Regions from separate parts of the Glutamicibacter ectropisis genome, predicted to be linked through region 2. Evidence: riboswitches for the same ligand, from Rfam matches in the RefSeq annotation. Region 2 holds a riboswitch; each other region holds the start of a gene.
The links. A riboswitch is a leader RNA that binds a small molecule or an ion and turns the genes downstream of it on or off. The one in region 2 is predicted to bind S-adenosylmethionine.
Positions count from the first base shown of each region.

Region 1 (7,778 bases), 290 kb from region 2:
TGGTGACGTTGGCAGCCGAAGCCTTCTGGTCATCAAGCTGGTGCAGCATGCCTTTGCGTCGTGCACCCAATCCATCTAGTGGAATCTGGCTGGCCACGACGACCATGGGCACACCGGTGGCGTACGCTTCCTGCAACCCGGCCAGGGAAGTCAGTGCGCCTGGTCCGGTGGAGAGGAAGAGTACGCCCACTTCGCCGGTGGCACGGGAGTAACCATCGGCGGCGAAGGCGGAGTTGTTTTCTACGCGCGAGGAAACGAATTCCAAGTTGGAACGCGACAGCGCGTCGAACAGCCCCAAGGCGTGCTGTCCGGGGATGCCGAACACAGTTTTGGCGCCCAGCGCGCTCAGGGTCTCAATGACCAGGTCGCCACCATTGCGTTGGGGCTGTTCGCTCATTACTTGTTCAGCCCCTTGTTGGAACGGAAGTCGCTGATCAGGGAGATCAGGTCGTAGGTGACGTGGCTGGCGGCGACGCCGGTCAGTTCTGCGTGGTCGTAGGCTGGCGACACCTCAACGATGTCGGCGCCCACGATGTTCAGTCCGCGCAGGCCACGCAGGATTTCGAGTAGTTCACGGCTGGTGATGCCGCCGGCTTCTGGAGTTCCGGTGCCCGGTGCGTGGGCAGGGTCCAGCACGTCAATGTCCACCGAGATGTACAGCGGACGGTTGCCAATGCGATCACGCAGCTTGTCAACGATTTCGCGTACACCCTGGTAGTAGACGTCCGAGCTGGTCACGATACCGAAGCCGAAACGCTTGTCGTCTTCCAGGTCTTTCTTGCCGTAGAGCGGGCCGCGGGTACCTACGTGGCAGATCGCCTCGGTATCCAGGATGCCTTCTTCGACCGCACGGCGGAATGGAGTGCCGTGGGTGTATTCGGCACCGAAGTAGGTGTCCCAGGTATCCAAGTGGGCATCGAAGTGCAGCATGGCCACCGGGGCACCGGCGCGCTGCGAAGCTGCACGCAGCAGTGGCAGTGCGATGGTGTGGTCGCCACCGATGGTGACCAGGCTTGAACCATCTGCGGTCAGTTCCAGAGCTTCGTCCTGGATGGTTTCAATAGCCTCGTTGATGTTGAACGGGTTAACTGCGAGGTCACCGGCGTCCACTACCTGGCTCTGCGCAAATGGTGAGGTATCGGTGGCTGGGTTGTAAGGACGGATCAGGCGCGAGGATTCACGTACGTGGTTGGCGCCGAAGCGGGCTCCTGGGCGGTAGGAAACGCCGGTGTCAAAAGGTACACCGATGATCTTGATGTCGGCGTTTTCAACCTGGTCAAGGCGTGGCAGGCGGGCGTAGGTTCCAGCGCCTGCATAGCGTGGAATAACCGCTGCGTTGATTGGCCCTAGGTGGCCGTTTTCCTCAATGCGGACTTCTTTCATGTTCTTGCCCTCCCGGCGCTTGACGACATTAATCGCAGTTGCCTAATACGAAACTTCAGTTTCCTATTATGCTATTTTGTTATCGAAGTCACGTCAAGATACACGCACCCAAATCTGAGACTATTACCCATAAACCCGCTTAATGCATTAGATGCCGTGACCCTATAAGGGTCACGGCATCTAACAAGGTGCAATCGGTGCAAAACCTGCCTTCAAAGATCCGTCCTGCATTTCTGCTGCGCAGGAATCCGGACTTAAGACAAGGGTGGTTCGCGGTAGTTTTTGATACTGGCCTTAACAAGTGAACGGTCGAGCTCATGGATGGCCACCGCAAATCCAGCAGAAAGTACCAAGGACTTCAGCATGAGTTCCGAAAGGTCATCGGCCACATAGACCAACTGAATGGGGCCCACAAGGATGAGTAAGATGATCATCCACAGGCCATAGGACCAGGAAACATGAGATTGAGCCATTTGCGGGAAGCGGGCGCGACGTCGAATCGTGCGTAGCCCGATGACCACAATCACCACCGCGATAATGACTGCGCCAATGAAAAAGAAATTACGTTGCGTGCGAATCCACGTCAGGGTGGTGCCGGCAAGAACGCCAACAAGCACCGAAGCCCACCAGCCGATGCAACGGAGCTGATCCCGTGCACCAGTTTCCTCGCTTGTCCTCACGCCACTCCTATCAATCACCGCACTCAGTGCGCACGATGAGCACACCTTTTTAGAATACGCGCTTGGCAACACCACACCGAATAGGTGCCGAACAGATCAGAGGATCAAAGTCCACGTCACCAAAGCGACTTCATCGGACTCGTTTTCCCAGCTATGCGGTTCCCGCCCGGAAAAAGTCATGGTGTCACCGGCCTCAAGTTCAACGCGCTGCTCAGGCAGAACGAGGGTGAACCTTCCGGCAATCACATGCAGCACTTCTAATTCGCAATCCACCGAATACAGTTCTGCTTCACCGACACCTTTGGGTGCAATTTCAGCTCGGATCATCTGTACCCGTTTTTCACCGCGCGGAGTCACCAGCTGTTCGGTAATCCCATCACCGCCCAAGGACACCCGCGGTGCTTCGTGAAGCCGAACCAACATGGTTTCGGGCACTTCGAATAGCGTCCCCACCTCAATACCCAGCACCTCGCACAGCTTCAGCAGTGTTGACACCGAAGGGCTCGTCAAATCTCGCTCCACCCGCGAAAGAAACCCCTTGGTTAATCCGGAAAGCTCGGCCACCTGGTCGATAGTCATGCGCTGTCGCTGACGTACCCCACGTAACCGAGAACCAATATTGATTGCAGCTCCGCTTGATTCCACGGGCAGGGTTTTCATGCATTCACTCCATCGGGTCGTTCGTTAGGGCACACCAGGCAACGATTGAGTGATTCAAGGGTTCACCGCGGCGAGTTTACTAATAGTAAACAGAGCATAGCGCCCAGCCTGCAAATATGCTGTGTCTCACACGCTTCATACTCAAGGCACGTACATACTTACTTAGACTCTGTGCATGGATCACAGCAAAGAACTCCTGCAGGAATATCTCTCCGATGCCCGCGAAGCCATCGTCTACAAGGCCCAAGACCTGAACGATCGCCTGGCCCGCAAACCACTAACCCCCACAGGAACGCATATCCTTGGTGTAATCCATCATCTGGCCATTACGGAATACGGATACTTCGGACAGTGCCTGAACCGCACCATTGATGATCCCTATATCCAAAACCTCTTGGACATCGATGATCCACAAACCGATTTCCTACCACCGGCCCAGCTCAGCGCTGACAAAATTATCACGCTCTACCAAGAATCGACTGCTTTCGCCGACGCAGGGATCCGGGCCTTGCCTCTGAACGCGCCGGCGGAAGTTCCGTGGTGGATTCGCCGACGGCACACCACACTCGAACATCTCATGGTGCACATGATCGCAGAAACCTCTCGGCATGCTGGCCATCTTGATATCGTGCGCGAACAGCTTGATGGTTTCGTCGGTTTACGTGCGGCAGCCCCAAACCTCCCCGACTATTCAGCGGCACAATGGGCCGAGCAATACGAAGCGATCGACCGCCTCGCCACCACCAAAACTCAAGAGTGAGCACCAGAACAAGTCACATAACGGAACAGATCTTCATTCTGCGTAGCACCGGCGGGTAGCATCACAAGTGTTGCTTCACGAGACACGGCGTTAAGCTCCGACTAGCCGTGCACCAACCCCAGATTCATGGGTGGTTCGGATGAAGAAGCGGTCCGTTCACTCACTGTGTTCGGGCAAGAACTCAGCGAGAGCGCATCACATGGCATATTCTGTTCTGCCCATCCTCGACCGCCAAACCGGTCAAGTGCAATTTAAGTTCCAGGGCCAATGGCTGATCCGCTACGTTGATGACCCCGGGCAACTAGAACACTTACTAGCCCGCTGCGCACGTCGTCCGCTCTTCAACCCTGATTCCTCTGAACTGGTCCTGGGTGTGGCCACGGTCGGGCAATCACAGGGGCGCAGCATTGCTTTTAGCCTTGCCAAATTCCCAAGCCTGAAGCCCCTCACTAAACTTGGTAGCTGACCCGTTCACCGAGTTTCGCTAAGAAATTCGACCTGCCAAGAGAGCTGTTTTCGTGATGTCGAACCCCTCAACAACCGAACCGACTCGTGCCCAAATCCAACGATGGCGAAAGTACCTCGCCGATGAAGTCGCCGAAGGCGCTATCTACCGAACCCTCGCCCAGAAGAAAACCGGGCAGGAAAAACAGATCCTATTAGGTCTGGCCGAAGCCGAAGCCCGGCATGAGGAACACTGGCGGTCCAAGCTTGGAGAGCATTTCAAGCCAGTGCGCCCCTCATTGCGCCGTACCATCCTGCGTTTCCTCGCTCGCAACTTCGGCTCAGTCTTCGTGCTGGCTATGGCACAACGCTCAGAGAGCAGCTCGCCTTACCGTAATGACAAAGACGCGACCGCACAAATGGCCGCCGACGAACAGGTCCACGAAGAAGTAGTGCGTGCGTTGGCCACCGCCGGCCGCGCTCAGCTCTCAGGCAACTTCCGTGCAGCAGTCTTTGGCGCCAATGACGGGTTGGTCTCCAACTTGGCACTGATCATGGGTATCGGGGCCACCGGCGTTTCTTCCACCTTTGTACTCTTCTCCGGTATCGCAGGGCTCTTGGCCGGTGCGCTGTCCATGGCAGCTGGCGAGTTCGTCTCCGTGCGTTCCCAGCGTGAGCTACTGACCGCCTCTCGACCCACCCAGGTCACGCTCACCGCGGCCCCCAACCTCGACTTGGATTCCAACGAGTTGGTGCTGATCTATAAGGCCCGCGGTATGAACGATGAGGATGCAGAACACCGCGCCGCCGAACGCATGGGGTTGTTCACCTGTGACTGCAACCCATCATTCTCGTTGAACCCTGAGGAACGTTCAGAGGAATTGGAAAGCGAACACGAGGAGCTTGGCTCCGCCACGGGCGCCGCTTTCACGTCGTTCTGCCTCTTTGCTTCCGGTGCGGTCATTCCAATCCTGCCGTACATCTTCGGACTCAGCGGTTTGACGGCCATCATCATCTCCGTCGTTTTGGTGGGCATTGCACTGATGATCACCGGCGCGATCGTCGGATTGCTCTCGGGCGCTTCCCCGCTCAAGCGTGGTCTGCGCCAGTTGGCCATCGGTTGGGGTGCCGCCGCAGTGACATACTGCCTGGGTCTACTCTTCGACGTACAGGTCGCCTAACCAGATCATTACTCGCAGCAATAAGAACAACCTCGCTTCCCATCTCGGGGAGCGAGGTTGTTCGTTTCTCAGCGCTACCAGCGTGTACGACGGCGCAACGTACCCATAGAGTTAATGAACTCCATGGCCTCGGCCGCGGTATCCACGAGCGCTATTCTCTCTTCCATCACTCGCTCGGCAGCCAACGCCTTCAGCAATGGCCACGCGGGCATGGTCTTGGTCCAATACTCACGCCCGAGTAGAACCATAGGCACCACGCGTGCACCGGTGGCGTAGTAGTTTTCGCAAGCATCCTGGAAGATTTCTTGCACCGTACCGGCTGCCCCGGGCAGGACCACCAACCCACCCGTGGACTGTTCCAAGAGCACCGCTTCGCGGATGGAATTGGTGAAGAACTTTGCGATCTTCGTTGCAAAAAGATTGGGTGGTTCATGCCCGTAAAACCATGTCGGTACGCCCAGAGATTCTCGGGTACTGGGGAATTTTTCTTTGACGGCGAGCGCGGTGCGGGCCCAACTGGTGCGCTGGTGAATGGCATCCGGCTGTGAAGCTAGCATCTGGAGAGCAAGTTCAATCTCTTGTGGCTTGTAGTCTGCCAACCACGCTCCAGCATTGGCTGCTTCCATGGCTCCCGGTCCCCCACCGGTGGCCACCGCATAACCGTTCTGGGTAATCATTTGCCCAAGCTGTACCGTCTGCGCGTATTGATCTGAACCGCGGAGCATGGCGTGCCCACCCATGACACCGATCAAGGGCGTCTCTTTGAATACTCCCTCATACACTTGAGCAACGAGGGCCTGCCCCACATGGTGATCGTGCAAGGTTCGAGCCATGGCATCATCAGAATTCAACGCAGCAGGCGCAGTGTGCTGTTGCGAATAGGCGTAAATCTTCGCGTCCGGCACCTGCTCGTAGTTGGATGTCTTGATGCCGGCATAGAGTTCATCCGGGGTGTACAAATCCCGCGCCGTAGTTTCAAAAGGCAGTTCCTTGCCAGAACTCATACACAGTCCGCCAGTGGCTTGCACTAGTTCCCGCCCTTGGGCTGAATACTGACAGTCGATAAAGATCGCTTCGGATAGGTCTAAAGCCCGAAGGACGGAGTCCCTCTCGCGCAGATCGACACGATGCACGCGCCAGCTAAATCCACGGGTGTGACGGGAGGCTAATGCTTCGGCGGCCAACCGATCAAACTCGTTGAGCGAGGTAATATTGACCGCTCTTGCCGGTAGATAGGGCCAGATATGGGACATGTGTCAACGCTACGTCACAGCTAGTGATTATTCACAGACATGCCCTTCAACTTTCACCACGGGCCGGAACGTGAAACGATGAGAGGATGAGTGATTCTGTTCCACCAACCATCGACGCCCGCCACTTGCTGCGCTACCTGGGCGACGTCCCTTTCTTTTACGGAAAGAACATTGCTGCTGAAGAAAATTCAGTAGTTGACGTGGAGTTTGATGAATCGACTCGGCAAATCGAGGGCACTGTCCGTGCCAACGACGAAGAATTCTCGCCGATGATCCAGGTTCATCAGGTCGACGACGAGTGGAAAATCGAACTGTGCGAATGCACCTGTGACAAGCCGGGCATCTGCCCACACATTGCAGCCTTGGCGATTGTCTCGAACAAGATTGCTTCTTTGCCCCGCGCCGTCGCCGTGGCAGAAGAAAAAACTTCAGCCGCCTGGGCCCAGCAAATTGACTCGTGGTTTGAACCATCTGAGCCTGGACCTGCCGATGGTTTGCTCGGTTCGCAGAATGACCCGGTAGTAGCCATGGGTCTGCAGTTCATGCTCTTTGATGCGAAGAACGCCACTCAGCAACAGCAGTGGATGCCCACCGGCAGCATTCCACACCCCACACGTAATAAGCGCTTCCGTCTCGGTGTTCGCCCGATGGTCCGTAATTCTGAGGGTCGTTGGGTTCGCGGACAGCTACGCTGGACCACCCTAGGTTTCAAGACCTACGGCTGGAACTTGTTGCGCGCGCAGCATCACTGGTTCACCCGTTTTGCGTCCATGGCGCGTAGTGATACCCAATTGCAGTTCAAAGTCGACGAAGACTGGCTATTCATGGATGAGTACGCCTCAGAACTGCTGTGGCCACTGCTTGAACAGGCACAAGAACTGGGCATTGCGCTCATTTCTACTCGCACCGAACAGCGTATTCGCATCATTGATCACGCCAGCTTCAGCATGCAGGCAGCCCTGAATGACGAGAACCTGCAACTGGGCGGCATCCTGCATATCGATGGTCAAGACCTGGCGCTAGACTCTGACTCCCCTAGCGGCGTTATCGCCGATCACGGTTTCTATGCACAGCTCGGTTCACCCGATGAAATCTGGTTGGCTCCTAGCCAGGAACCGATCGCAGAGGCCCATCGTCGCTGGTACATTGACCGCCGGTCGGTGACTATTCCAGTGGCTGAAATCGATAGCTTCTTTGAATCTACCTACCCACGCTTGGCCCGTCGCTTTGAGCTTCACAGCACCAGCGAGGACCTGGTGCTACCCGACCTTAAGCCTCCTTACGTGCAGGCCAATGTCACCTACAAGCGCGACCTCAATGACAAGGGCGAGCCCAATGACTCCGCAACCTTGGAATTCCAGATTCGCTATCCCGGCGTTCCAGATCAGCAAGCTGTCTACGATTTTGAAGCTGAACA
Region 1 is NZ_CP125942.1:617,296-625,073, reverse strand. Features, by position in the region: gene QMQ05_RS02950 (thiamine pyrophosphate-binding protein) at 1-397, opposite strand, end outside; gene speB (agmatinase) at 397-1,383, opposite strand; gene QMQ05_RS02940 (hypothetical protein) at 1,638-2,063, opposite strand; gene QMQ05_RS02935 (helix-turn-helix domain-containing protein) at 2,160-2,723, opposite strand; gene QMQ05_RS02930 (DinB family protein) at 2,899-3,483, shown strand; SAM riboswitch class IV at 3,557-3,669, shown strand; gene QMQ05_RS02925 (hypothetical protein) at 3,683-3,949, shown strand; gene QMQ05_RS02920 (VIT1/CCC1 transporter family protein) at 4,005-5,108, shown strand; gene QMQ05_RS02915 (LOG family protein) at 5,183-6,361, opposite strand; gene QMQ05_RS02910 (SNF2-related protein) at 6,448-7,778, shown strand, end outside.
Region 1: another riboswitch for S-adenosylmethionine. It lies ahead of QMQ05_RS02925 (hypothetical protein); the one in region 2 lies ahead of acs (acetate--CoA ligase).

Region 2 (7,778 bases):
GCACAAAAATGCCCCAGTTCAGAATTTTGAACTGGGGCATTTGCGGGCTGTCTATGGGCAGCTCGCTCGGCTTCTCAGGAGGTTAGCCCTGAGCAGCTACGCGGTTAGCAATCTTGTACTTGGCGGCACGGTGGGTGTCCTTGACCCGGTCACCTGCGTTGAAGAGCTTGTTGCGCAGTGATCCTTCGGCGTACTCGGTCTTGTATGCGCCACGAGCCTGCAGCTCAGGAACCACGTACTCAACAACGTCTTCGAAGGTGCCAGGGGTGATGGCGTAGGCCAGGTTGAAGCCATCCACGTCGGTGTAGTCCACCCAGTCAATGAGCTTCTCCGCTACCTCGGCACCGGAACCAACGGTGATCGGACCGAAGCCGCCGACGCCAACCCACTCTGCCAACTGGCGGATGGTCCATGGCTTGCCATCATCGCCGCTGGCCTTCTGGAAGGTTTCCACCGAAGACTGGATAGCGTTGGACTTCACGTTGGAACCCAGTGGCTCGTCAGGATCCAACTCTGACAGGTCCACACCCATCCAACCGGAGATCAGTACCTGAGCACCCTCAATATCCGCGTAGGACTTGTAGTCTTCGTACTTAGCCTGAGCCTTTTCAGAAGTCTCGTCGGTGATGATGGTCTGCATCGCAAAGATCTTCACGTCATAGCGATCGCGGCCAGCCGCTTCGGCTGCATCACGGATCTTGGTGACAGTGGCCTTGAGGATTTCGCGGGTTGGGCTCGTCACGAAGACTGCTTCAGCATTTTCCGAAGCGAACTTGATACCGCGCGAGGAAGCACCAGCCTGGTAGATCACTGGGGTGCGCTGGGTGGAAGGCTCGGTGATAGCGATGCCTGGAACCTTGAAGTACTTGCCTTCGTGCTCAATGTTGTGCACCTTGGCCGGGTCGGTGTAGATCCCGGTTTCCTTGTCGGCCTGAACAGCGTCGTCTTCCCACGAGCCTTCAAGCAGCTTGTAGATGACTTCGAGGTACTCGTCGGCGTGGTTGTAACGCTCGTCGTGTTCCATCTGGTCTTCCTGACCCATGTTGCGAGCAGCCGAAGGCAGGTAACCGGTAACGACATTCCAGCCCACGCGACCATTGGTCAGGTGATCCAGAGTAGCCAAGCGACGGGCGAAAGCGTATGGGTGCTCGTAGGCGGTGCCTGCAGTAACACCAAAGCCGAGGTTCTCGGTCACTGCTGCCATGGCCGAAACCAGCATCATCGGGTCATTGACCGGAGCCTGTGCACCGGAGCGCAGTGGGGACTCGTTGGTCCCGTTGAAAACATCGTAGGTGCCTAGCACGTCGGCAATGAACAGGCCGTCGAACTTGCCCTTTTCTAGTACCTTGGCCAGGTGGGTCCAGTAACCAATGGTGTTGTAGGTCGAGGCCTTGTCCTCTGGGTGACGCCACAGGCCTGGCGACTGGTGCACGACACAGTTCATATCGAATGCATTGAAGAGAATTTCGCGCTTCTGGCTCATTAGTTTCCCCTTGCCATAGTTGAGTAGTAGTGAAGTTTGTTGGGCGGCGTGGATGCGCCTTAGGCCCGATGGTTACTGTCTTCTCCGGTGACCGAGAGACGTTGCGGTTGCACTGCATTGATCTCGTAGTCACCCACGATGCGTGCCTTATAAATGGCCGGATTGTGGGTGGCGATGGTGCGGGCATTGCGCCAGTGTCGATCCAAGTTACAGATCACGCTGGTGGACGATGCTCCAAGCCCATCAAAGAGTTTGCTCGTGGCTCCGATGACCAGTGGCTGGACAATGGTTTGTGCCCGGTTAGCTGCTAGTTCACAGACCGCGTAGCGTTCCTCATCATTTAGCCCTGGGTCGATGAGGGCGGCTTCAACCTCAAGGACAGCACCGATCACCACCGAGTCAGCGGCGAAGGACTCTGCGGAGACCTCACCGACTAATTGCAGTACTTGTGGTTCGCGGTGTACCGGCACTCCCGTGCCGGTGGTGAAGATGCGCGTACGATTCTGCACCGAAATACGCAGGTCATTCAGTGCTGCCCGCGCTATGCCAGCCTGCACGGCCATGAGTACCAGCTGGAAAATCGCTGCCTCAGGGTCATTCTTCTGCTGTGGCATGAAGGTGTCTACCGGCACCTGATGGAATTCCGTGGTTCCCGTACCGGTGAGACCCTGGCCGAAACCATCCCAGTCATCCAAGATTTTTACGCCACTATGTTGGGTGGAGACCACCGCAATCTGGCGCCCGGCAAGCTCCGGGTGAGCCACAGCCACCGTGGTCCAGTCGGCAAAGATAGTGCCGGTGCAGTAGTACTTTTCACCAGTCACCAGCCAACGGCCATCAACCTGGCTGGCTTTGGTGTTCAAGGTACCAAGCGCATTGCCGCCACGTTCGGTGTACGCGTTGCCGACAATTTGTCCCGCGGCAATGCGGGAAACCCACTTGCTACGTAGTTCCTGATCTTCAAGAACCAGAACATTTTCAACAAATGCGATATGCGCGCGCCATAGCTGGCCCACATGCGAATCAGCTTCGGAAAGTTCGATGAGTAGACGGAAGACGTCAACCAGTCGTGCGCCGTACCCACCTTCGGCGACTGGGATACGTAGCGCCCCAAAGCGTTCTCGATTGAGCAGGCCTACCTGCTCAAAAGGCAGTACGCGGTTCCGGTCACGTTCCTTGGCGGTGGCTGCAATCTGCGCGAAAACCGGGCGGAAGACTTCAGCCAAGCGATCATATTGTTCGTCTGCGCTAGGGCCTGGGGTGACCTTGAGTAGTTGCCGGGTAGGCAGCTGCTCTTGGAAGTCATCTAGTCCCATGGCGCTAGCCTGCGAAGGATCACTGAGCTGGTTGAAGTCCAAGCTTGTGGTGTTTGGCGACTCGCCAAATGACATTAGAAATCCTCAATTCTTTCCATCGGTCCTGGCGGTAGCACCGTCCCGCAAATCGGGTGGTTGCTGCGGCGTCATCGAGCCAGATCTCTCGGCCGCTCTGGATGGGTTCTCATTCATTTGTAGCCGTAACAAAGCGGTGCTTCCAAGCCACGAAGTCACATTTCGTCGTGACGATGCGCCGGTTTGACAGGCGGTTTGCACAGGCAACTTCGCATTCCACCGAAGATGAACTCATGAAAATCATCAATCATCGATCAAACCGGCATTCAATGAAATAAATAACGAAATATCTCGTGCGTGTGACGTAGTTATCGAATATTTTTCATGTTACGCAAGATTTGCATTCAATTCGTTCGAAATCATGTAATGGACGGGTAACCATCCCGAGCGACCGAGAGATCTGGCTCCTAGACGTCGCAGCAACCACCTATGAATCACATGTTCCATAGGCCGGTGCTACCGCCAGAACCGATGGAGATGATCATGGCACTGAACTATGCACAGCCTCAGGGACAAGACCCGGCCAACGCTTCAATTGCGCTGGCTATCGAGCGGGGAACCTGATTTCGCCTCTCCCGCAGCTTCTCAACTTGTCACCCATTAACACTCCAAGGAATTATCTTTCATGACCATCGAATCAGCATCGACCGCCACACTGGTGTCAGAGGAAGCACGCCAAGCATTCTGGGATGAAGCGGCGCACCTTCTAGATTGGGACACCGAATGGCACACCACCAGCCAAATTCTCCCCGCTGACCCAGTAGCCAAGCGTGGCCCGCAGATTTCTTGGTACCTCGGTGGCAAACTCAATGCCGCGGTGAACTGTGCCGACCGCCATGTTGCGGCCGGTCGCGGTGACAAGGTTGCGCTGTACTTCGAGGGCGAACCCGGCGACCGTGTAGCCGTCACCTACAAGAACTTGCAAGAACGCGTCAGCCAAGCTGCCAATGCCTTGGAATCCTTGGGTGTGGTCAAGGGCGACCGCGTGGTCATCTATCTGCCAGTACTTATCGAAACCGTCGTCATCACCTTGGCTTGCGCCCGCATTGGCGCGATCCACTCATTGGTTTTCGGCGGGTTCTCTGCTGAGGCGCTGAAGTTCCGCGTGGAAGACACCAAAGCCAAAGTCTTGGTAACCACGGACGGCCAGTTCCGTCGTGGCACTTCCGTGCCGGTCAAAGACAACGCCGATCAGGCGGTCTCGGGCGAAAATGAAATTGAAAAGGTCCTGGTCATTCGCCGCACAGGCGATGAGATCCCATGGACCGAAGGCCGAGATGTTTGGTGGCACGATGTGGTCGACACCCAGCCCACCGAGCACGCTGCACAGTCCTTTGACTCGGAAACCCCGCTATTTATCATGTACACCTCAGGGACGACCGGACAGCCTAAGGGCCTGGTACACACCACCGGCGGTTATCTGACTCAGGCAGCCGCCAGCTACAACATGCTTTTCGCCAACCCTGATGTTTCAAAGCGAGACCAAGACGTTCACTGGTGCACCGCAGACCTAGCCTGGGTCACCGCCCACACCTATGAGATCTACGGTCCGCTGTCGAACGGCGTTACTCAGGTCATCTACGAAGGCGTACCAAATGCCCCACATCCTGGCCGTCACTTCGAAGTCATCGAACGCTACAAGGTCACCAGCTACTACACCGCGCCAACGCTAGTGCGTTCGTTGATGGGCTGGTTCCCGCAGGGCATTCCAGCTTCCTACGACCTGTCCTCCATCAATATTGGCGGCACCGTGGGCGAAGCAGTGAACCCGGAGGCTTGGAAGTGGTTCCGTGAACAGTTAGGTCGCGATACCACCGAAGGTCTTCCCATGGTAGATACCTGGTGGCAGTCCGAGTCGGGAGCCACGATCCTTTCGCCACTGCCCACCGACGAGTACTTCAAGCCTGGTTGCGCTGCCCGCGCCCTGCCTGGAGTTTCGGTGGACATCGTTGATGCTCAAGGCCAGCGCGTTGCACCGAACACTCAGGGAAATATTGTCATCACCCAGACGGGACCTTCGATGGCACGAACCGTTTGGGGTAATCCAGAACGCTACTACACCAGTTATTGGGAACAGTATGTCGGACAGGGATGGTTCCTTGCCGGTGACGGGGCGCGCTTTGATGATGATGGAGACATTTTCATTTTGGGTCGCACCGATGACGTGATCAACATTTCTGGGCACCGCCTGTCCACCATTGAAATTGAATCTGCTCTGGTCACTAACGCGGGTGTCGTTGAGGCTGGCGTGTGCCCCACCCCAGATGCCAAGACTGGCCACGCCGCTACCGCTTTTGTGGTTCCTTTGGACAAGTCATTGATTGCTGAATACCCAGATGAGCACCTGGCTGCCCGTCAGGCACAGTTCATTGCCGAATTGCGCTCTACCGTAGCTAATCAGATTGGCCCCATTGCCAAGCCACGCGATGTGGTTCTGGTTCCGGACGTTCCTAAAACACGTTCGGGCAAGATTATGCGCCGACTGCTCACCCAACTATTTGAGGGCACCACACTCGGCGATACCACGAGCTTGCAAAATGAACCGTGCATTCCAGAGATCAATGCGATCTGCCGAGCACGTAGCTAGCTCTTAGCCAAGAGAATGGCAGCTTAAATAGTGGAAGCCACGTCCCGCGGGACGTGGCTTCCACTATTTTTTGCTAGGAATCTTTTGACTCGGTGGAGTCCTTAGAGTCTTTCCCATCAGCTTCGGTGACAAACACCTGCGCTGACTTGGTAGCATCCTCTGCTGAAGTCTCAGCCGGAGCAACAATTGGAATCTCGGTGGTCATCAGGCCGAACTGGCTACCTTCGTGCCGGTCCACGCCCTGGGTCACCGATTGCTCCAGTACGGTGCGGGCAACCTTTCCACGCAAGATCAATGGATCCCGGCTCAGGTCCTTCCACAGCGCGACGCACAGCAACAACATCACGATCACGAATGGCAAGGCCGAAACAATCGTTATGTTCTTCAAACCGTTGAGCGCCTCGTCTGGATGATCTCCACCGGCAAGCAGCATAACGGCAGCAACGGCACCAGTGGCGACACCCCAGAAGATCACTGACTTCTTGGTCGGGTCTTCGGCGCCACGCTCACTGAGCGCGCCCATCACGATCGAAGCCGAGTCGGCTCCCGTGACGAAGAAGATGGCAATCAACAGAACGGTGATCACCATCAGCACGGTCGCTATCCAGCCGTTCAGCGGGAGCTTATCGAGCAGGTCGAAGAGGATCAGGTCAAAGTTAATGTCTGGTGCCCCGTCGACCATCTTGGCCAAAGCATCTCCGGTGTTCCCGGCACGCTCAGCACGTTCCTGCAAGCCGATGGCTCCGCCACCGAAGATCGAGAACCACAGCAAGGTCACGGCCGATGGCACCAACAGTACGCCGGTAACAAACTGGCGAATGGTGCGTCCACGCGAGATACGTGCGATGAACAGGCCAACGAATGGGCTCCATGAGATCCACCAAGCCCAGTAGAAGACGGTCCATGAGGACAGCCAGCTGGACATGGTTTCATCGCCGGAGGCCGCGGTGCGCGAAGCCATCTGAGGCAGGTCACCAATGAATGAACCCACAGCGTTCGGGATGACGTTGAGGATGAATAGCGTCGGTCCGCCAATAAAGACGATGAGCGCCAGGATTACTGCCAACACCATGTTGATGTTCGACAGCCACTGAATGCCACGCTCAATGCCGGAGACGGCAGAGGCTACAAACAATGCAGTCAGAATCGCGATGATGACTACCAATATGCCGGAGCCGACCTTCTCAAGAATGCCGGCGGACTGGATACCGCCACCAATCTGCAGCGCGCCAAGGCCCAGCGAACATGCTGACCCGAAAAGGGTCGCGATGATTGCCAAGATGTTGATCGTGCGACCGCCCCAGCCATGTACTACGCGCTCTCCAAAGATTGAGGAGAACATGGCAGAGAAGAGCTGTGGGCGTCCAAGACGGAAACTGCCGTAAGCCATACCCAAGCCGACGATGGCGTACATCGCCCATGGGAATAAGGTCCAGTGGAAGAGCGTCGTACCCATGGCGGTGCTCATGGCCGCGGCGCTAGATCCTTCGACGGTCCCTGGTGGAGGTGACATGTAGAAGAACAGTGGTTCTCCTACGCCGTAGAACACCAAGCCGATGCCCATACCGGTCGCAAACATCATGGAGATCCACGAGACGGTAGTAAATTGTGGTTTTTCGTCATCCTTACCCAGCGGGATACGGCCAAAGTTCTTCACTGCGACCACGATGACAAAGATTGCGAATACCGAGGCTGCAATAATAAACAGCCAACCGGTGTTGGTGATGACCCAGTCCAGGGCTACATCTGCGGCTTTACCTAAGCCTTCTGGGGTAACGAAACCCCAAACAATAAAAGCCAGCGCTAAGGCGCCAGCGATACCAAATACCCAATAGTCAGTTCCTGAAACCGAATATTTCTTAGGGCGTCGTTGTCGAGCTGAATGCAGCTCGCCGACAAGGTCTTCAAATGATTGATCCGTCTGCTTCATTGCTTTCTTCCTTCACCGGCGAGGTTTCAAAGGTGAAATTCCTTCGGAGCCCAACGAGCAACGGTTCAACTAGTGAACGATTGCTCTGCAGTGTGCTTGATTGCGAATTGCTTATCGGTTTCGATTCACTGAATCCAAATCTAGCGTCAGCGGGCGCTGAATGAAACAGCTGACCCCGTGTATTCTCACCGGTAATTTCACCAGTGACCCGACGCTATTTCTTCTCGGATTGTCACAATAAATCCTAAATAGTCCTTATTAAGGATGGTCGACCCACCATCATTGGTCAAACCAGAGTCCCCAGTTTTCGCGGTTTTCGCTCCCCCGACCCCGGTGTAGCGCATAGTTTCCATAGGTGATTCACAGCTATGTGAACTTGCTCGCGTT
Region 2 is NZ_CP125942.1:330,507-338,284, reverse strand. Features, by position in the region: gene QMQ05_RS01585 (LLM class flavin-dependent oxidoreductase) at 83-1,483, opposite strand; gene QMQ05_RS01580 (acyl-CoA dehydrogenase family protein) at 1,543-2,874, opposite strand; SAM riboswitch class I at 2,891-2,982, opposite strand; SAM riboswitch class I at 3,250-3,352, shown strand; gene acs (acetate--CoA ligase) at 3,500-5,461, shown strand; gene QMQ05_RS01570 (BCCT family transporter) at 5,535-7,391, opposite strand.

Region 3 (7,778 bases), 970 kb from region 2:
TGCTCTCGGATCATCATTTCTGGGGTGGGCTTAGCCGGTCAAAATTGCTTTCCGGATTTGCAGAAACCTTTGGGTTGCGTCTTTCGATGCACTCTAATTCGCATCTTGGCATCAGTTTTGCTGCCATGATCCATCTTGCTGCAGCGACCGAGAACATCGACTATGCGTGCGACACTCACTGGCCTTGGAAGCGCCAAGAAGACGATGTCATTGTGCCTGGCGTGTTGAGCATTCAAGAAGGGCGCGTCAAAGTCCCCACAGCACCGGGTCTTGGAATCGAATTGGACCCTCAGGCCTTGGAACGCATGCACCAGCAGTATCTCGACAGCGGACTTCGCCAGCGGAACGACACCGGCTACATGCAATCCATCGATCCTAGCTACGAGCTGAAGAGCCCAAGATGGTAAACCCGCTCAAGATCGTGGTCAGCGATCCTATTGTGTCCCGCTTCGAATCACGCTTCCGTCAGTTAGTGCCAGAGCACGAATGGCATTTCATCGCAGGCCTGCCCAGCGAGGATCAATCAGAACAGATTGCCGAAGCTGATGTGCTGGTCTGTGCCAAGCTGTCACCCGAAGATGCCCAACGATGCCAGGCGGGCCTAGTACATGTCACGGGTTCGGGTACGGACCGGGTGGCCTTGGCATCCCTGCCAAAGACGACCCGGGTCGCTACGACGTCTCATCACGAACGGTCCATCGCCGAGCACATTCTGATGGTCATCCTCGCTCACGAACGTCGTTTGTTCGAAGTCACCAATGAACTACGCGATGGACTATGGAAAACAGTGGCTACCGACCAAACTGTCCCCATGTTCCGGACTTTTAAGGATCTGACTATCGGTTTCATCGGGATGGGCGGCATAGGACGCCAGACTCTTGCGGCCGTCTCTGCTTTGGGGGCGAAATCTGTAGCGGTTCGTCGCAACATATCAGCCACGGCTGAAGCCGACGAAAACCTGTTATGGGTCAAGTCCATGGAGTACTTACCGTTGCTTCTCGAGTCCAGTGACGTGGTAATTCTAGGATTGCCGCTGACGGATGAAACCCAGAATTTGCTGGGTGCAAAGGAATTTGGTCTCATGCGTGAAGATGCGTTGCTCATCAACGTTTCACGTGGGCCAATTGTTGATGCCCAGGCCCTACTGGTTGCTTTGGAACGCAAGAGCATCGGTTGCGCTGCATTAGATGTTTGGTGGGAAGCTCCGCTCAATAAGGTAGCTCCCGAGCTGACCCAACGGCTCGCGGCTCACCCACAAGTGATCGCTACCCCGCATTATTCAGGCCATGCCAAAATCACCTTTGAGCCGCGTGTCAATGAAATCTGTAAAAACATCGATGACTACGCAACTCAACGCTCGCAGTTAGTCACGGCAGCTGGCGCAGAGAGTTGAACTCGAGTTTTGATCATGTGCCACTAATTCACATTTGAGGCACCGCGTCAGGAAAATTCTGCCTTGGCGCGGTGCACTCCATAGAATGGTGCCCATGCAAGATGAAAAGCTGCTGCAAATGGTTGAAGAAGAGTTCACTGCGATACTTCTGCACGCCAGGGACATGATCATTCGGCGTGCCAAGGCCGTACACCCAGACTTGCAGGCGCCCGGATACCGACTTTTGTCGTTAGTGATCCGTGATGATGCGCAGCAGCAGGGTGCTTTGGCTGAAAAACTCCGTCTTGATAAAGCAACAATTTCGCGTTTGGTTCAGCAGCTAGAATCCCTCAATCTGGTGAATCGCACGCAGGATCCCTCAGACCGTCGTGCTCAGCTCGTCTCCGCAACGCCCATGGCTCATGAGAAGTGGCGCGATAGCGGGAACACCTTGCGTCAAGAGCTACGTAAGCAGCTCACCGAGTGGGAAGAAAGCGAACTACAGAACTTTGGGGAACTCTTGCATCGTTTGAATATCAGATTCGACGAACTCGTCTAGCTACTAGCCTCGGCTATTCCATCAAGGCCAAGAAGTCATCTGCGCTCAGGGCTGCTTGCTGCCCTGCCTGCCCCTCGGCACCTAGAACATCATGGAACAGTTGCGTCTTCTTTGCTTGCAGTGCCAAGACCTTTGATTCAATGGTGTCCTTGGCAACCAAGCGGTAAACATACACAGGGTTCTGCTGACCAATGCGGTGTGCTCGGTCAATAGCTTGGGCCTCGGCTGCGGGATTCCACCACGGGTCCAACAAGATGCAGTAGTCAGCAGCCGTGAGGTTGATACCAAAACCACCAGACTTCAGTGAGATGAAGAAGATCGGGAAGTCACCATCGGTGAACCCGTCAATCAGTTCCTTTCGTTTAGGGGAGCTTGTTGATCCATCAAGATACCCATGATCGATTCCTAGTTCTTGGGCCACAGCTTTCGCCTTAGTCAGGAAGCTAGTGAACTGACTGAATACCAAGACCTTGTGGCCTTCAGACACGGCATCGCTCATAAGTTCGCGCAGCAATTCCAGCTTGGCGCTGGCGCCCTCACCTTCACCGACCAATGAGGGATCTAGAGCTAGCTGACGTAGCAACGTGAGAGACTGCAGGATCTTGAACCGGTTGGAATCAACATCATCAACCAACCCCAGGACTTCTTGGCGCACTCGTTGGAAACGGCGGTCATATGCTTTGCGATGGCTTGGTTCCAGCTCCACTTCCAGAATCTGTTCCGTCTTGGCAGGGAGTTCAGGGACCACTTGTTCCTTGGTACGGCGAAGGACAAAAGGACGCAAACGGCTCTTGAGCCGATCCAGCCGTTCCTTATCCCCATCGGAAATCTGCTTCTGGTAGTTGTCCTTGAACGCGTTGTGGCCACCTAGGAGACCTGGAGCTGCCAGGGAAACTAGGGCCCACAGCTCCATCAGGTTGTTCTCCATCGGAGTACCAGTCACAACAAACTTGCACGGAACGGGTAGCTGTCGGGCTTGTTTGTATCCCTTGGAAGTATGGTTCTTCAGTTGTTGGGCTTCATCCATGATCAGTACTGAGAAGCCGGCAGCTTCAAACTCTTCATAGGACAGGCGGAAGATTGCATAGCTGGTAACGATCAGCTGGGCATCACCCAACTGCTCTGCAACGCTCTGCCCAGACTTCTTTGAGGTGGAGGTTATCCCACGCGTTTTGAGTTGTGGCGCGAAGCGGTGTGCCTCATTAATCCAGTTCCCGACCACGGAGGTCGGTGCCAGCACGAGGAATTTCTGATCCGGGTTCTCTATACGAGCCTGTTCAAGGCAAGCCAACAGCTGGACGGTTTTTCCTAGGCCCATGTCGTCTGCCAACACGCCACCCAACGAGTGGGTTCTCAAGAAGTTCAGCCATGCCACTCCCTGTTCTTGATAGGGACGCAGACTGGCTCTAAAACTCTCTGGTAGCTCTACCTTTTGGAGCTCTTCACCACTGGAAAGTTCATTCATGTTCTGTAACCACTGGCTATGTTGAGCCTCGATAATGCCCAGGTCCAGTAGCTCCTGCCACCAGTCAATGCTCAACTTGTGAACTCGAATGGTATTGCCTTCGACCTTGCCTAGTTCGCCGGCTTCGTCGATCAGCTGTCGCAGTTGCGCGAAATCTTCGCTAGCGATGGGAATGACGGTCATGTCATCAAGGATGAGATAGTCCAGATGCAAAGTTAGCGCAGAAAGTAGCAGCGCAAATGGCACCTTAATATCATCGATCGTGACCTCGACCGTTAGGTCAAACCAGTCTCCGGTATTTTCGCCAGCTTCAATGTTCACCGTGGCCGGAGCATCAATGAGCCGATACTCGGGCAAGTCATTGTTGGCTTCGATCAGGATGTCTGGATGTTCTTCTAAAAAGGGCAGGGTGTACAGCATGAAGTCGATGGACTCGTCGATGGACAGTTTCCGATCTTCATAGATCCCACGAGAGTTGATGGGTCCTAGCGAAGAGTCGTCGCCTAGTTTGTCATTGATCGAGTCGATGATTTCTTTTTCAACGCTTCGCTGCCTGCTCGCTTTAGCTGGGTACTTCCAGGTGTAGTGCAGGCTCACCGACTCCGCATTGCTCGATACTCGCAGTCGAAGTGCCGGGCGGGGTGCTGCAGGAATATCGTAAGAAACATCGGCACTTTTTAGTGGTGCCAACTGTCGCATGCGTTCCAGATGGGACTCTTCAAAACGTCCCACATCTGAAGATGGAATGAACTGCACGCCGGAGGCCATGAAGGTGGCGAGTTCAGGTGAAACTGGTTCGGCAAATTCTGCCAGTCCCCAATCCTTGGACTTGTCCAAGGCCCTGACCGAGTATGCAAGGAGAGTCGGTGGATTGCCAATGGGCAGCAAGTGCGTATGCTCCGGCTCAGGTCCCTTAAGGATCCCTTCAACGGTTAGACCATTTTCACCACGACGCATGTCCAAGTATGCGTGAGCCTGGGCCTCGCTAAAGGTCACTGCTACTTTGCCTGACGTCAGACCATTGATGATCTCAACCCCAGCTGCGCGTAGCTCAGCAAATGCGTCTAATAGGTCTTTGCCGGGCAGTTCCATCAGGGAGACCCAGTCTGTGGCATCCCACACGTGGCCGAATTTCTGCTTTTGAGCTTGCTCTCGCAGTCGATTCAATTCCATAACAGCACGGCGCTGTGCACGAGGAAAGCGTTCGTCAAAAGCTACAGATTTCCAGCTGACTCCTGACTGCACCCAAGGGCTCTTGGCACCGCGTTTAGCAGGCCGAGCTTGAAGGGTCAGCAAGTCATCACTGCCATAACGAGGGGTACTGATGAATTTCAGGATCAAGCCCAGCGGTTCCTCGACGATCTCCTCTTCGTCTTGCTCCACCGGTAATAGTCGATTGAGGTTGCGCTCCCATTGGGGTATGGCGTTACGCCGCCAAGCGAATGGGTCAGCTTCACTTTCTGAAATGATCAATGGGTCATATTCGTCATTGACGATCTCTAAAAGTAGCGCGGCAATATCGGAGCAGGAACGCTGGCCCGGGTGGCCATCACAATATCCATCGAATTCGATGCTATCGCTAACAAGGCGAAAGGATGCCAACACTTCGCGGCCCACGACGACACCAGTGACGCGTACACTTCTGCCTTCGTGATAACGGTAGACATCGTGGACTAGGCCTGCTTTGTAGTACATCTGCCCTGCACGAAGTTCGTCGTCGGTCACCAGTAAATCCAGTGATTCGTAGTCGAGTTGGAATTCCAAGTTCGCCATCCATAGGTAGTGCGTTTCAGCAGATTGCTACCCTCCATCCTATCGACGGGCAGAGACAGGACGGGCATGACGAAACGTTAAGTGGATACTTTACTGAGCGTGGTTTCGACAGCTAGAAAGGAAGTACTGAATCACGAGTTCCGCTCATAACAGCCCTGGCTGAGTGGACGGCAACCCTCTAGGCCATTGTGCGGGGTGCCCCAGGTGAAGATTCGACGCTTCTTGAAATCCAAGAGCGTAAACGATGGCGCCCCTGCGCCAGAAAGGGGATAACTCCCCATGCCTAACGCAACCACCACTCTTTCCGTCGCCGAAGACCGTGCACAGCGCCTGCAAGAAGCAGGGGCCGGGTGGGGCGAACGAATTTCGGCTGCACCGCACAGCGCTCAATTGACCTTCAGCGTTCAGGGCGAAGGTTTTGATTCTGTAGCCACGAACATCCGAGCCGGCAAGCACACCTTCAGTGTCGATGAACCAGCAGCACTCGGCGGTAGCGACGTCGCAGCCAGCCCTGTCGAGTATGCGCTGGCGGCACTGGTCTCTTGCCAAGTCGTGGTTTACCGGCTCTATGCTCAGAACCTAGGTATCCAGGTAGACGATGTACAGATCACCGCCGACGGGCAGCTTGATGTTCGCGGGCTCTTCGGCATTGATACCTCGATCCGCCCTGGCTTCTCCTCGATAGATCTCAAGGTGCAGATCGCCGGGCCAGAATCTGCCGAACGCTACGAAGAACTGCGCCAAGCCGTGGATGCTCACTGCCCGGTGCTTGATCTCTTCGCCAATCCGGTCCCAGTGACCACTTCGGTGCAGGTTACCGAAGCTAACTAGCCTGGCCTAAGTCAAAAACGCGGGGGTGGTCTTCCAAATGGAAGGCCACCCCCGCGTTTTAACTAGCTCAGGTCTACTTGTCTAGGAAGTTCAGCAGAACCTTACCCGAGCTTGAGGAATCCTTGGCCGTTTCAAACGCCTCAAGACCGTCAGCCACCGGGAACTCATGGGTGACCGCAGCGGAGATCTGCAAGGAACCATCGGCGAGAGCCGCAAGTACCTCATCGATTTCATCGTTGAAGCGGAAGGAACCAACCAGTTCCAGTTCACGGGTAATCGCCAAAGAGATCAAAGCTGGCTGTTCACCGGTTGGTAGCAGGCCAACCATGACGACGCGTCCACCACGCACAGCACCGCGTACTGCTGAGGCCAAGCCGCGGTAGTTACCGCTGGCCTCAATCACCACGTCTGCACGCACCTGCGAAATGGCCTCCAGGTCATCGGCACGCAAAGTGGACGTGGCACCGAGCTGAGTTGCGATCTCCAGTGGCTTCTCGTGCATATCTACTGCAACAATTTCACTGGCTCCAGCACGCTTGAGCACCGCGATAGCCAACGCACCAATTGGGCCGGCACCAATCACCAAGGCCTTCTTGCCAGCAACATCCCCGGCGCGCGACACCGCATGCCAGGCTACTGCCGCTGGTTCCGCCAAAGCTGCATCACGCAATGACAGGCCCTCAGGAAGTTCGCGCAGCATTCGAGCTGGCAGATTCACTTCGTGGGCAAAAGCTCCCTCGGTGTGCGGGTAACGGGCCGCCGAGCCGAGGTAGGTGCATCCAGGCGAGAGGTTTGGGCGCTCTGATGGGTATGGCTCGCCGGTTTCCCCAGGGGTGGCCGGGTGTACGGCAACCTTGGTTCCGGCTGCTGGGCCGGTGCCATCGGCTGCTGCCTGAAGCACGGTGCCGACGATCTCATGGCCGAGGATCATCGGGGCTTTGAGAATTGATTCGCCGGCAGCCCCATGGCTCCAGTAGTGCAGGTCGGATCCGCAAATACCGCCATAGGCAATGGCGATGCGGGCTTCATCGGCAGCCGGTGCAGCCAAGTCGATCGGCTCAATGCGTAGGTCACCAGCGGCGTGAGCGACAACGGCTACGGTGCTGGTGGCTAAGGTATTAGACGACAACGCTCATGCCTCCGTCGATGAAAATGGTTTGACCGTTGACGTAGTTAGAACCATCCGAAGCCAGCCATACTGCTGGTCCAGCCAGATCTTCCACGGTGCCCCAACGAGCAGCTGGGGTACGTCCAAGAATCCACGAGTTGAACTTCTCATCGTCCACCAGGTTCTGGGTCATTTCGGTGTGGATGTAGCCCGGCGCGATGCCGTTAATCTGCAGGCCTGAAGCTGCCCATTCGGCGGTCATGGCGCGGGTGAGGTTGCGCAGGCCGCCCTTGGCTGCAGTGTAGGCAGAAATGGTTGGGCGAGCCAGATCGGTTTGTACCGAGCAGATGTTGATGATCTTGCCTTCGCCGCGTTCAACCATGCCACGGGCGACTTCGCGACCCACCAAGAAGGCACTGGTCAGGTTCGTATCGATAACTCGCTGCCAGTCAGCAACTTCTAGATCGAGCATCGGAACACGGTGCTGGATTCCTGCGTTGTTGATCAGGATGCGGATGGAACCGATGTTCTTTTCAATGGCGGCGATGTTCTCACGAACTGCGGCGTCATCGGTGACGTCAAAGCAGACGCTGTGGACTCGGTCAGCGCCGTAGCGGGTGCTGAAGTCGGCGGCGGTTTCGGCTAGTCGTTGCTCGTCGCGGCCATGCAA
Region 3 is NZ_CP125942.1:2,963,465-2,971,242, forward strand. Features, by position in the region: gene QMQ05_RS13920 (enolase C-terminal domain-like protein) at 1-407, shown strand, start outside; gene QMQ05_RS13925 (NAD(P)-dependent oxidoreductase) at 401-1,393, shown strand; gene QMQ05_RS13930 (MarR family winged helix-turn-helix transcriptional regulator) at 1,488-1,931, shown strand; gene QMQ05_RS13935 (DEAD/DEAH box helicase) at 1,945-5,160, opposite strand; SAM riboswitch class IV at 5,299-5,419, shown strand; gene QMQ05_RS13940 (OsmC family protein) at 5,449-6,000, shown strand; gene QMQ05_RS13945 (L-idonate 5-dehydrogenase) at 6,074-7,129, opposite strand; gene QMQ05_RS13950 (SDR family oxidoreductase) at 7,119-7,778, opposite strand, start outside.
Region 3: another riboswitch for S-adenosylmethionine. It lies ahead of QMQ05_RS13940 (OsmC family protein); the one in region 2 lies ahead of acs (acetate--CoA ligase).

Region 4 (7,778 bases), 100 kb from region 2:
GCGACGCCGACTTTGCTCGCGAGAACATTGTTCGGGATTCTGCCGTCCTTGCTCAGTTCTGAGAGGATCGCTAGGTCAGTGTCATCAACGCGAATTGGATTCGGAACGGCATCGCCTTGCACTTCCCAGAGAGAATTTTCCACGAAAATTTCACCTCATTCTTTAAGTAAGTTCAGATTTGCTCGCTTGGTTTTGTATTTGATTCTACGCTGACTACAGCGTGGAGAACTGAAATCTTAGGAGCAAAATGTCTACCGAACTGACTCGTCAATCCTTGGCCCAGTTGGATCAGGCCGATCCCTTGACCGCTTTTGCAGATCGGTTCATTCTGCCCGAGGACACCATTTACCTTGACGGGAACTCGCTCGGAGCTCTACCGAAGGGTGCCGCCAAACGCGCAGCCCAAGTAGTGAGCGAAGAATGGGGACAGGGACTAATCCGTTCGTGGAACACCGCCGGCTGGTTTGAATTGCCACTGAAGCTGGGCGATAAACTCGGTCGCTTACTGGGTGGAAAACCGAATGAAACCGCCATTACCGACACCACCACGCTGAACCTCTTCAAAGCCTTGGCTTCAGCATTGCGCACGCAAAAGGCCGATGGCCCGAATCGTCGAGTGATCCTGACCGAACGCGATAATTTCCCTACCGACATTTACATTGCTGAGGGATTGGCCGATCTGGTCAACTCGTTGTCAACGGAAACCGGCGTCGACTACGAAGTAAAGCTGATTGACGACGAAGCTTCACTTCGCGAAGCCTTGGATGACAGCGTAGCCGTCGTCGCGCTGTCACATGTGAACTACCGGACCGGTTCCATGTGGAACATGGATGAAATCACCGCAGCAATCCACGATGCTGGTGCACTGGTGATCTGGGATCTGGCTCATGCCGCCGGGGCAGTACCGGTCGACCTGAATGCAGCCAATGCAGACTATGCCGTGGGCTGCACCTACAAGTACCTGAATGGTGGACCAGGCTCACCGGCCTTCATCTGGGTCAACGAGCGTCATCACGAACGCTTCTGGCAGCCACTTTCGGGATGGTGGTCGCACAACAAGCCATTCGAAATGTCGCAGAGCTATACCCCGGCCAACGATATCCGCCGATTCATGTGCGGTACTCAGCCCATGACTTCCCTGTCCATGGTGGAGGTGGGACTGGATATCGCGTTAGAGGCAGATATGGCTCAGGTGCGCGCCAAGTCCCTGGAACTAGTAGACCTGTTCATTGAACTAGTGGAGACGCGGTGCGACGGCTATGGGCTAGAACTGGTGACACCGCGTGAGCACGCAGCACGAGGCAGCCATGTGAGCTTCCGCCATGAGCACGGTTACGAAATCATCGCGGCCTTGATCGACCAGGGCGTGATTGGCGATTACCGCGAACCGGAAGTCCTGCGCTTTGGCATCACCCCGCTGTACCTCACCCGCACCGATATCTGGGATGCAGTGGAGAAACTGCGTGAAATTCTGCACACCAACGCGTGGCAACGTGAAGAGTACTCCGTACGAAATGCCGTGACCTAACCGGTAAAACAGAAACAAACCCTACCAATAGCGTCACCTCTGGTCTGATGTGGCCAGAGTACGCTTATACGCAGCACGGCATGTTTTGATGCCGTGCTGTTCGTATGAGGTTTAGGGGAATATTGTTGGGCAAACAGCCGGTACGCGCCACTGACGTCGGGTCGGGCCTGAAGAAAACACTGACTCCGGCACAGATGTCCATGATCGCCCTGGGCAGTGCCATCGGCACCGGACTTTTTGCTGGCAGTAAGCTGGCCATCATGATGGCAGGGCCATCGGTCATCCTCAGTTACGTGATCGGTGGCGTGGTGGCGTTACTGGTGATGGGTGCGCTCGCCGAGATGACGGTCAAACAACCGGTGGCGGGATCTTTCGGCGTTTACGCCGAACGTTATCTTGGTCGCTTTGCCGGTTACCTCACCAAGTATCTTTATTGGTCGGCGCTGATTTTTGCGGTAGGTACCGAAGTCAGTGCGGTGGGCGAATACATGCAGTATTGGTTCCCACAAATTTCGGGCCTTTGGTGGGTGGGCATTTTCTCTGCCGTCCTTCTGGCAGTGAATTTTTCCAGCGTGAAAGTTTTCGGAACCACGGAATACTGGTTCTCGGCGATCAAGGTTTTTGCGGTTCTTGCCTTCATTATCATTGCGCTGTGGCTGGTCTTCCACAATCCGCACGATCAGTTTGGGGTGCATAACTACAGCGCAGAGGGTGGTTTCTTCGCCAACGGACTATTCGGTACGTGGAGTGCGGTGATCGTAGCGATCTTCTCTTATATGGGCATTGAGGCCATCTCGATCGCAGCTGCTGAAGCCCATAATCCGAAACTTGCGGTGCGCAAGGCCTTCAAGGTTTCTTTCCTGAGACTCTTGCTGTTTTACGTATTCACCATGGCGCTGATCCTGGCTGTAGCTCCAACCAGCGAATTGATCTCCGGCGGTTCACCTTTTGTGACCGTGATGTCCCAGGTAGGTATTCCTTTTGCTGATTCAGTGCTGAATTTTGTATTGATCATTGCTGCGCTATCGGCCATGAATGCCCAGCTGTATGCCGCTACTCGGATGCTGCATTCCCTGGCTGATGCAGGTCACGCACCACACATGGCACATCGAACTAACCGCGCAGGAGCACCGGTCCATGCGGTATGGATGTCCGCCGGAGGTATCGCCGTGGCTGCGATTGTTTACGCGCTGGTGCCTGAGGGCGGGTTTGGCATCATGCTATCCCTAGCAACCTTTGGCGCCTTGGCTACCTGGCTCATGATCTTGTTGACCCATGTGTCTTTCAGGCGCAAAGTAAAGCAGGATCACGAGAGCCTAGAATTCAAGCTATTCGGGTATCCAGCAGCATCAATTGTTGGAGCGCTCCTGCTTGCCGCGCTGCTGGTGACCTCATTCTTTGTACCTCAATTCAAGTACACGCTGATTTTCGGAGTGCCCTTCGTTGCAGTGATGTCGCTACTGTACTGGCTGGTTTTCGCTACCAAGAAGCAGCACTCTGGCAAGGACACCGTTTAGGGGTGGCGTAATCGGAAGAAGGACGTTCCAGCAATTTCGTGGGCCCGAGGAACCAACAGGATTTTCAGGTGTGCGTTGAATTCTGCGTCGTTGACGGTTGCCGGATCTAAAACCTTATCCAACAGTTCTGGCTGTTCTGGTTCTAGATTCCACAGCTGTCCGTCAGCTGCAATGGTCAATTGACCGGTGGTGCGATCTTTCCAAAAGCGTGCGCTGATCCAGTCTGAGCTGAAGCGTGCAGAATTTTGGGGGAGTGCTAGTGGTTCTTGGGTAGAGCTTTGCATGGCAGCTAGGACCTTTTCACTTGTTGTTCTTGCCTGTGACGCTCTTGCATCCGAGGCCGCTTCTTCATCCGAACCACCCGCCGTACAACTGTGGGGTTGGTGTCTGATCAGTCGGAGCTTTGCTGAAACCACCATTTGGTGGTGTCAGCGATCAGAACTCGTGAAGTTGATTTCATGCTACAAAAACTTTGATGGGGGCTCAACGTTTTTCCTATGTCATGCAATGTGAGTTCATCTTTGCTTAGTGTTACCCGGCGTTGGTTGGCAGAGGAGAAACTGCACCGGCACTAAGATCGTAGGGTGCCAACTAGTTGGCTGACGCAAAGATTCTTCAAGGAGCGATAGTGGCCAAATTGTATTTCCGCTACGGTGCAATGAACTCTGGCAAGTCCACGAGTTTGCTTCAGGCTGCTTTTAACTATGAAGAACGTGGCCAGCGAATCCTTTTGGCTAAACCCGGCATTGATACCAAGGGTGAAAACTCGATTGTTTCACGGCTGGGGATCGAGCGTATTGTCGATTTCACCATCAGCCCCGAGGATAACGTTCGCGAGCAATTCGCCGTACAAAGTTCGGGAGATGACCCAGAAGCGCTAGTGACTCACGTGGATGCACCACCTGTGGCGTGCCTTTTGGTGGATGAAGCGCAATTCCTGACCCGCGAGCAGGTCGATGATCTTTTGCGCATCGCCGTATTGGATAACGTGCCGGTGCTGGCCTACGGAATCCGCACAGATTTCCGCACGCACGCATTCCCTGGTTCAGCTCGTCTAATGGAGCTTTCCCACTCTTTGGAAGAGCTGAAGACCATTTGCCGGTGCGGACGCAAGGCCATGTTTAATACCCGGCGGATTGGTGACACCGTAGTTTTTGATGGTGATCAGGTTGCCATCGATGGCGAAGACGTTTGGTACGAATCGCTGTGCGCCTCGTGCTACCTCGAAGCTTCCGGCGGAAAACTGAGCTAGTTCGCTATTATCCCCAAGTCACGAATCGATCACATCGATTACCTAATGACGAATCGTGTGCCAGACTCGGTACATGAGGATTCCGGTTGGGTTATCTATGGCCGCTATAGCCTTGCTGATGCTTTCTGCATGCGCGGGATTGATGCCGGATGGACAGCACGGATCTCAAGATATATTCGAAAGATCCAGAAATTCCGATCGGGCGCCGTCGGCTTTCCACGATGATGTTCCACGTGATTCTTGTGGCGAACTAACCCTTACTCAGGGGGAACAGATAGCGGCTGAAGCTCTTGACTGCATGGACGCTGCAGTAGGTAAGCGCAATGTCGAGTTGGCTGTTTCATCGCCAACTACTGAAGGGGAGCCGATCATAGTGTTTTACCGTACGAGTACGAATTCCGACGGTGTTGAGATTTTCGTCAACGGCGAGTACGACAAATTCGGTTCCAGGGACTGGTCTCATTCCGTGTGCCCAAAAACGATGACCCGCGTAGCCCTTGAGGGGTGCCAGGACTAATAACTTCCTGATGCAGCTCACCGCAAACCAATCATTAGAACCGTGAATAAGTCGAAGGAAACCAAAAATTGATCGCAGCTTCAGTAATTAGTTTGATCTTGGCCCTATTGTTCATCGGTGTATTCGAATGGGAACGTCAGGACAGAAAGAAAACCGGTTCCAAAGAGGACAAGTTCTTTGGCAATTGGGCGCTTGTAGCCTTCTGGATCTGCGCATTTTTCTTTGTGGTTTTTGCCCTTGGAGCGCTGAACGAGTGACCCGAGTGGTGGAATCACCCTTGGATTATTCGTTCGATGTTCGATACAGCTAGCTCATCGCGGATGCTTGAGATAGCGAAACCCCTTGTACGGCGGCAGTCGTCGAGACCGCGTAACTGATTTGTTAGTTAACCAGTCCAGCAACAGCACGTTGTAGAGCCCAGTCGAATCCGTCGGATATCGGTGAATCAACATCCAATTGCACTAGGTTCTGACGGAAGGCGACAGAGCCCAGAATGTGGTTGAGCAGGAGTTGCTGACCGTGGCGAGCATTCTCGGAAGACAGCCCGGCAGCTTCCAGTAGCTCACGCAATTGCAGTACCGGGGCCAACTCGGTGGCCTGCATGGCCGTGGCAACCTCAATGACTTCGGGGCTGTCCTGGATAGGCAACAATGCTAGGTACAAATTTCGGGCTAGCTGAAGGATGGCGTCAGCAGGTGCGTTGAATTCTTCGGCTTTGACCGAGAGCTGCGGGGTGTTCAGTAGCTTGGCTGCCACCTGGGCGAGCAATTCCTGCTTATTCTTCACATGCCAGTAAAGAGCACCAACTTGAACATCAAGTTCCTTGGCCAAGCGACGCATCGACAAGTCAGCTAACCCGAACTGTTGCAGGATGTCGACCGCGGTATCCACGACCGTTAACTGAGTCAATGCCATATAAACAAGTCTAGCCTCAGGCGCATTAACTCTCTTGTTGTTAGCCGTTGATGAGTTCTGAAACTGATCCTGAAATTTGCGTGCACTGTCCCTGTAGCCGGTTGATCAGCGTTCGGAGCTGAGTGGAGGCAGTGAGTGGGTGTTCTGGATGCCATTGCACGCCCGTGACCGGCGCAGACTCGTGAACGACGGCTTCAATGATGTCATCGGTGGACATGGCCGCGATCTGCAGACCCTCACCCAGCTCATGAATTGCCTGGTGGTGCGTGCACTTGTGGCTCTCCTTAGCCGACAGGTCCTCTGCAAGCTCGGCAGTGATCGAATCGAACCGGGTATCCATAAAGGGATCGTTGCCTGTGCCGCGATGGGCATCGGCATTATCTAGATGCTGGATCAGGGTGCCGCCCAATGCAACGTTGATCAGTTGCAGGCCACGACAAATTCCAAGCAGTGGGGTCTTGGTCGTGATGGCATGTTGAATGGCGGCTATCTGGTTTCGGTCCGAAGCTACCTCGTGATGGCCCGCGCCAGGGTAGGACAAGGAACCTGCATAAAGTGATGGTTCAACATCTTCCCCGCCCATGATCAGCACAGCATCTGAAGCATCCACAATTTGGAGCATCTGCTCGATACTCAAATCATTGCACGGAATCAGCGATGCATTGTGTCCGGCATCGATGATCTGACCGATCGTATTCTCGTTGAGCTCATCAAGTTCATTCTGGAATTGTGGGTTGTGGGCACGGGACTCGCGAATGTGCAGGACCGTGAATTCTAAAGGTGCCAAGACCAGCTCCAACTGTTGCATTCGGGTCTGAAGAACTGACCCGTGAAGGTTGATATGACTCATCCTATGGGGTTCGGATTTCTGAGTTGAATCAGAGATGTTTCCTACTTATTTCTACAAGTTCATCTATAGCGACTCGCTAATAAAGCCACGTCGGAACCTAATAATTGCCATTCAGATTATCGGTGGTGGCTTGTTTGGCCAACAATAAGTCAGCTGATGACCGGCCTTTTACAAAGAATTCACACGAGCGATATTTGGCCTGTGAAATGAAACATTGCGTTGCTTATTGGAAACGGATCGGAAAGCGAAGCGGAATGTTGCGTCGATAGTTTGATGTTGCTCGCAAACACAAACTTCGAAAGGGGCGCCCATCATGGAAGCCGCTGACATGGCATGGCTCCTGGCGGCATTCGCCATGGTCCTGCTGATGTTCCCAGGACTGGCAATGCTCTACGGTGGCATGCTTAACGGACGCAACGTCCTCAACATGATGCTGATGGTGCTCAGTGCACTGGCTGTGACCGGCGTTGTCTACGTCGTTATCGGCCACGGATTGGTGCTCGGTGATTCGCTTGGGGGCGCAGGCATCATCGGTAATCCCTTCGAGTACTCTTTCTTCTCCGACTTCATGACCGACGATGATGCAGGCGGAACCTTCTGGGGTGCGTTCTACATTCTCTTCGCCGCCATTTCCGTGGCACTGGTGGCCTCCGGCGCTGCCGGCCGTATGAAGTTCGGCGCGTGGCTGGTCTTCGTGGCTTTGTGGATCATCCTGGTCTACTGCCCACTGGGACACTGGGTCTTCGCACTTGATAATCCAGAAACTGGCACGGTGGGTGGCTGGATGCGCAACAAGTTGGGCTTCCACGACTTCGCTGGTGGCACCGCGGTACACATGAACGCTGGTGCTGCAGGCTTGGCACTGGCCGTGGTCTTGGGCAAGCGCAAGATGAGCCCAGGACGTCCACATAACTTGCCGCTCATGATGATCGGCGTGGGTTTGATCGCTACTGGTTGGATGGGGTTCAACGGCGGCACCGCCGGTGGCGCGAACTTCATGGCTCAGTACGTCATTCTCACCACTTTGCTGGCCCTGTGTGGTGGCATGCTGGGGTTCATCACGATTGAACGTATTCGTGATGGGCATGCCACCATGCTGGGTTTGGGTACCGGTGCTATCGCCGGAATGGTTGGCATCACCCCGGTAGCCGACGCGGTAGGGCCGATCGGGGCTCTGATGGTGGGCTTCCTTGCCGCAG
Region 4 is NZ_CP125942.1:230,705-238,482, forward strand. Features, by position in the region: gene QMQ05_RS01120 (Lrp/AsnC family transcriptional regulator) at 1-143, opposite strand, end outside; gene kynU (kynureninase) at 248-1,528, shown strand; gene QMQ05_RS01130 (amino acid permease) at 1,651-3,045, shown strand; gene QMQ05_RS01135 (hypothetical protein) at 3,042-3,329, opposite strand; SAM riboswitch class IV at 3,350-3,495, opposite strand; gene QMQ05_RS01140 (thymidine kinase) at 3,674-4,297, shown strand; gene QMQ05_RS01145 (hypothetical protein) at 4,883-5,071, shown strand; gene QMQ05_RS01150 (TetR/AcrR family transcriptional regulator) at 5,196-5,729, opposite strand; gene QMQ05_RS01155 (gamma-glutamyl-gamma-aminobutyrate hydrolase family protein) at 5,770-6,516, opposite strand; gene QMQ05_RS01160 (ammonium transporter) at 6,893-7,778, shown strand, end outside.
Region 4: another riboswitch for S-adenosylmethionine. It lies ahead of QMQ05_RS01135 (hypothetical protein); the one in region 2 lies ahead of acs (acetate--CoA ligase).